2 regions of the Anabaena sp. WFMT genome follow, and region 2 is predicted to be linked to the other one. Evidence: riboswitches for the same ligand, from Rfam matches in the RefSeq annotation. Region 2 holds a riboswitch; the other holds the start of a gene.
What was found. Region 2 has a riboswitch for cobalamin ahead of cobG (precorrin-3B synthase). Riboswitches for the same ligand answer to the same signal wherever they lie in the genome.

Region 1 (3,217 bases), on a different contig from region 2:
GTTTGGGTAAGATAGTTATTACCAAATTGGGCAAAGTAAACTTCATCAAAAACGAGGGTATTAAATCGCCCTAAACCCCAAAAGCGTAATATAAATGACAGGATAAATATCACTATCATGCCAGTCCGAAACCATTTTTTAGTCATTGATTAAAGGGATATATGAAAATATTTCTATTAAACTAAGACTGCATCCAGTAGAAAATCTCAACTTTACTGGCTTGAGAAATAGATTTGCGCTGGCAAGTCAATTATCAAGCCAAACATTCAAATACATTTATAAATACTTCCCACAATTTTTGTCTCCAAAATATTGTGATTAAACTACAAAATACACTTAAAATTTATGTGTAGAAGACAACATTTGATGTTAGTTCTCTAACCTAAACTCATGCGTAAAATCAGGCAAAAAATAACCATTACTAACCCTGCTATAGTACCACCTAAAAACCGAATACAGAGCTTAAAGAAGGAGGATTGATAATTATAAACAATTTCTTTAACATCCTTGTGAATTTCACGCATTTTCTTTTGTCCAGGCTGGGTGTTTTAAAAATCCATAGAAAAATTTGACCCTGAGTTTTACCAGAATCAAAATTATTCTATCAAATTTCTTGTTTAATGCCTACCAAGCCAAAAATGCTAATTACAAATTCGATCTGAGTTGCACACCATAAATTACTGGATCTCCAAAACCCGCAGTCACATCAGGTGGTGGGAAAAAGAAGCCAGAAGTAATATAACTGGTATCAAACAAATGGTACAGTCGAAACACGCAATCAAATTGTTGGTACAATAAATACCCAAAGGAATTATCAAGGCTTACAATTTACCTTGGGTGTTCCCTTCAACCTCAATCATGCTGTTTATTAAAAACCCAGCTTTTAGTAATCCCTACGGAGATAAAGTAACAGAATAATTATCAATATTTAACGGCAATCTGCTGTAATTGCAGTTAAATTCAGCAAGACCTAAATAAAATTATCCTGCCACCCCCATTGACAACAAACAAAAATTGTTGTATGTTTGTCGTCGATGTCGGTTTTAATGAAAAAACCATTAAACGCAAGGGGGAAAGTTTGGTGTAAATCCAACGCTGTCCCGCAGCTGTAATGAGACTTATGTCTCTGAGTCAGAATGCCCGCCGAAAGTAAAATAACCCATATCCATCTGCGTGGTACAGATGAATAAATCCATGAATATTTCCATCAAAATTCATCATTTTAGCTTCAGAGATTCTCTACAGATTGTGTATTACTCTGAGACTATTAACAGTCGATTTAATTTTTTACAACTTTTTATCCAAGAAGATGGGAAGCGTATATGACTGACGCTTACTGCTATCTTCAATAGATTTCTCCAAATGTCAAATAGACATAGCAGTTTTCAATTGAATCAAATATACCAATTGACATCAGCCCTTTTTTAGGGAAGGAATGATTTCAAACATTATTTGTTTGCAGGAGAGGTTACTGCTGTAGTCCTGCTGTAGAAACTTTCATGTCTGCGTTTCTAACTGATTCTTACACATTTTTTAATCAATGCTCAATCAAAAACATACTCTATTTGTCTGCACGACTTGTGGTGGTAAGTGGGAAGACGGTAAACGAGTTGGTGAAAGTAGTGGAGAAAAACTACTACAACAGCTTCAACAACTTGCACAAGATAGAGCAATACAGGATAAATTCTGCATTCAGGGGGTTGAATGTATGAGTGCTTGTAGTCATTCTTGTGTGATTGCTTTTACAGCAGCAGGAAAATCAACCTATCTCTTTGGTGATTTGCTCGTAGATGAAAGTTCTGCAATATTAGAATGTGCAAATCTATACTATGCTAAAGCGGATGGTTTGTTACCTTGGTCAGAACGTCCAGAAGCCTTGAAAAAAGGTATTTTAGCAAAGATTCCCCCACTAAATAAGTGGATCAACTTAAATGTCAGTTGTTGTTAATTAATAACTGGATTTATCTAGATTAGAGTTTTATAGGAGTAGGTAAATGCGACCGGAAAATAGTGTTTGGCAAGGAAATTTTGGCTACTGGCAAAACAGCTTTATTCATACTAATCTACTGGTAATAGGTTACACAGCATGGAAGGGATTTATGTCATTTGGGAGAGGAATGGTGATTTGTGATGTCGATACTCAAATTAGTCACCCTACAATTACCAGCCTTGATAAAGCTACTTTTAGACTGCAATTTATCCCGGCTAATTTGATTGGGTTTGATTTGAGATCACAATCAATTCATGAATCCATGATTTCATCTATTTCTCCAGCAGTGTCAACATATAATCCTCATCAAGATATTATTTTGATACTAAAGGCTCATCCTCAAATTGAGGTCAATTTCTTACACAAGCTAAAGATTACTCCATCGGATTGCTACAAACAAGTTTGCAATCTTTGGGAAGAATTTCAACCAAGCTTAATGCCTTAAAAATTACTTTATTCTTTAATGCAAAAACTAAAATCAACCAATATTCCCAAACCTACCCGCTACCAAAACGCAGCTATAGATTATTACCTGGGACTGACAAATTCCTCCTATCTTCATTACGGTTATTGGGAACCACTACCTAGTGCGGCGGAAGAATTGACTCTCAATCGCTTGCGTATAGCTCAGGAAGCCTATGCAGCTAAACTTTTGAGTTTTATTCCCAAAGAGACAAAAACGGTACTTGATGTGGGCTGTGGGATTGGTGGTAATGCGGCATATTTGTGCGTTCGGCGCTTCGCCGTAGCGCTTCGCTATCGCGGTTTTAGTGTTGAGGGATTAGCACCTGATGCAGTTCAGGAAGAACGGTTTATTAAGAATACCGGGGGAAAGTACCTTTCTACTTAACGAGATTTGAGGATTTTGATTCATCACATACCTACGATTTAGTTTTATTCAGCGAAAGTAGTCAATATATTGCTGTTGAGGATTTGGCTCAAGGTACAGTTCGTTTATTAAGTAATGGTGGCTATTTATTGCTTGCCGATATGATGCGTTCTGACAGTGAATACCGAGAGGGAATTTTTTATAATTGTCATATTTCCAGGGAACTGCAAGCGGCCTTAGTAAAAGCTGGATTTAATTTAATTCAGACTGAGGATATCTCCACCCAAATTGCACCAACGATTGATTTGTGTGTTGATAACTTCCGTACTTTTGGGTTGACTACTATCAAATATATTGCCGATATGATAGCGATCGCACTCCCACCTTTACATACACTT
Region 2 (3,217 bases):
TGAACCCTGGTAATTATCCCATTGGTTAAGTAGTTAGACAAAATTAAATTAATTCGTGGATTCAGGTAACAGGTAACAGAAAGAAAATGCGTATAATTAATTTTATACGATTACTAACCAAATTACGAATTACGAATTACGAATTACGAATTATTTGACTGCTATCCATTGCGTAACTTGAGACATTCCTTTCCAACCTAGAAATTTACCAATTGGTTCTGCACGTTGAATAGAAATACGCGTAAAATTTCCCCCCACTTTTTCATACCATTGAAATAAGGTTCGTTCACCTTCTAAAGTGACAACATTTGCAACCATTCTCCCTCCAGGACGCAATGCATTCCAACAAATGTCAAAAAGTCCCGGTGCAGTGACTCCACCACCAATAAAAATCGCGTCTGGTGTGGGTAAGTTTTGAATAACTTCTGGTGCTTTCCCGGTGATGATTTGTAAGTTAGGTGTACCTAAAGCTGCGGCATTATCAGCTATGTAATTTATTCTAGTTTCGTTTTGCTCAATAGCGATCGCACAACATCGAGAATTACTCCGCATCCATTCTATCGAAATTGAGCCACAACCCGCACCCACATCCCAAAGCAACTCACCCGGTAAAGGTGCTAAGGTTGATAAAGTAATTGCCCTAACTTCCCGTTTAGTTAATTGTCCATCATGGTGAAAAGCGCTATCGGGTAAACCAGGAAATCTCGATAACGGCATTACCCCCACATCCGCGATACAATTAACCGCAATCGTATTTAAATCCGCTATTTCTGTTTCTTGCCAAGATGCGGCGATACCTTCTAAAATACGTTCATGAATACCGCCCATTCGTTCCAAAACAGTAATCTTGCTACCACCATAACCGCAATTTGTCAATAGTTCGGCCACAATTCCCGGTGTTTCCTTCCCCGCACTCAAAATCAATAATTTCGCACCTGGATAGATATAAGATGGCAAAAGAGACGCAGGACGACCGCATAAACTCAAAGTTTCTACTTCCGTTAAAGACCATCCTAACCGAGAACAAGCGAGACTAAACGCCGAAGGTGCGGGAATAATAGTAATTTCAGAAATAGGAATATGCTTAGTCAGAGTTGCACCCACACCGTAACACATGGGGTCGCCACTAGCTAACACGCAAATTGCTTGACCACGCCGCTGAATAATTTCTGTGATAGAAGTGCTAAAGGGAGATTTCCAGAGAATTTTTTCGCGTTGGTCTTCTGGGGGTAACATAGCCAGATGACGTTCCCCACCAACGATAATTGTAGCTTGGTTAAGGAGAGAAAGAGCGATCGCGCAGCGCGACCTAGGAATCGCACTTAATCCCTCTAAACCATCTTCGCCGATACCGACTATTGATAGCCACTTGTTCATAATTTTTCATTCGTAATATCGCTACACGCCCTATAGCAATATCACAGTTTCAGCAGATTGGTTTAGCGTATGACGATTTCTTTCATACCGAAGAGGTAGGAGGAAGGGGTGATTTCTCCCTGCCCCCTTCCCCCTGCCTCTTCGTTGAAGGTAAGTTTCAAATTTATCTATTTCGCTGCTATTGAGTCAAAGCGATCGCATAAATACCTCCTCGTGCTAGACTACTAAATCTTAGAGTTGGGAAACTCCGGTTAAATTCCGGGACTGTGCCGCAGCTGTAAAGAAAAGGCAAAGGGTAAAAGGCAAAAAGCAAAAGAATGGAATTCTTCCTTTTACTTTTTATTTTCCAAGTCAGAATGCTAACTCTATGAATGTTATTGGATGTAAGGGAGGGAAACACCCACCCCTACTCTGTCTCTGCGTCGCACGGGGAAGGAGTTCTCGTTTTGTTAACCGCGTCTACTGCTTGTCCAGGGTTGTTTTACAATATATCAGCCCAAGATGGAATCTTGTCTCGTGTGAGAATACCCGGTGGGATTCTTGATAATGAACAGTGTCAATTTATTGCAAACATAGCCGATAATTGTGGTGGTGGCTATGTTGACGTTACCAATCGTGCAAATTTGCAAATTCGGGAAATTAAAACTGGGATAAATATTGAAATTCTCCAGCGTTTACAGGAATTGGGTTTAGGTTCTGCCAACCCCACTGTGGACCATATTCGCAACATCATGACTAGCCCCACAGCGGGTATTGATCCTCAAGAATTAATAGATACTCAACCCTTCGTTAAAGCATGGGATGACTATATTACAGAACATCCCCATCTTGCAGGACTATCTGCTAAATTTAGCGTTGGTTTTGATGGTGGTGGTAAAGTTTCAGTTCAGAATTGCGTTAATGATATCACCTTTGCCGCTATCTCGGAAAATGGAAATGTTTACTTCCAGCTTTATCTGAGTTTTGGGGAAAAGGGAAAAGCACCGAAAAATACAGGAATTTTGTTAAAACCAGATGAATGTTTACCAGTTTTAGCAGTTTTAGCTGATGTTTACCTAGATCACATAGGTGTAACAAGTCAACGCAAACGACGTTTGCGAGAAGTTATCAATGATTTAGGTGTAGAAAATTATTTGTGTTTAGCTTTCCAACCCCTAGTTCCTAATTACTTTTCACAATTACCAGCCCAAACAGATATGATAACTGTTCCGGCAGACTCAATTGGTATTCATCCTCAAAAACAAGCAGGGTTATTTTATATCGGTGTAGTGTTACCGCTAGGAAGGTTGGAAACCTGGCAAATGAGGCGTTTAGCTGATTTGGCAGCAAAATATGGTAATGGTAATCTCAGGCTAACTCCTTGGCAAAACTTACTTGTCACTGATATACCCAAAAAACAAGTTGCTGAAGTTGAGACAGAGATTACCAGTTTAGGATTAAATATCTCACCAACTAACATCAAAACTTCATTAGTAGCTTGTTCTGGTAAACGCGGTTGCGCTGCTTCAGCTACCGAAACCAAAGACCACGCTTTGGAATTAGCAGATTATCTAGAAAATCATATTACTCTAGAGCATCCAATCAATATTCACTTTAGTGGTTGTGTCAAATCTTGCGCTCAACACCAACAAGCTGATATTACCTTGTTAGGAGTCCGCATTCAGTCAGAAAATGAAACTATGGAGGGTTATCAACTCTATATTGGTGATGGTAAGTTACAAAAATTTGGTTATCAACTCTATGAGTTTGTGACTTTTGCCGAATTACCAAAAATCATTGCCAAAATGTTGTGTGTGTATAAAAATCAACGATTAAACCTTAATGAGTCCTTTAGGGAATT

Region 1: it holds a riboswitch for cobalamin, as region 2 does, so the genes downstream of both, ACSQ6I_RS22810 (DUF1636 family protein) here and cobG (precorrin-3B synthase) in region 2, are expected to answer to the same signal.

Annotation. Positions count from the first base shown of each region.
Region 1 covers NZ_JBPWOA010000034.1:61,315-64,531, reverse strand. The annotation lists gene ACSQ6I_RS22815 (dolichyl-phosphate-mannose--protein mannosyltransferase) at 1-146, opposite strand, end outside; cobalamin riboswitch at 1,022-1,162, shown strand; gene ACSQ6I_RS22810 (DUF1636 family protein) at 1,541-1,948, shown strand; gene ACSQ6I_RS22805 (hypothetical protein) at 1,995-2,435, shown strand; gene ACSQ6I_RS22800 (hypothetical protein) at 2,454-2,840, shown strand; gene ACSQ6I_RS22795 (hypothetical protein) at 2,924-3,217, shown strand, end outside.
Region 2 covers NZ_JBPWOA010000025.1:74,450-77,666, forward strand. The annotation lists gene ACSQ6I_RS16525 (hypothetical protein) at 1-29, shown strand, start outside; gene cbiE (precorrin-6y C5,15-methyltransferase (decarboxylating) subunit CbiE) at 151-1,380, opposite strand; cobalamin riboswitch at 1,578-1,755, shown strand; gene cobG (precorrin-3B synthase) at 1,824-3,217, shown strand, end outside.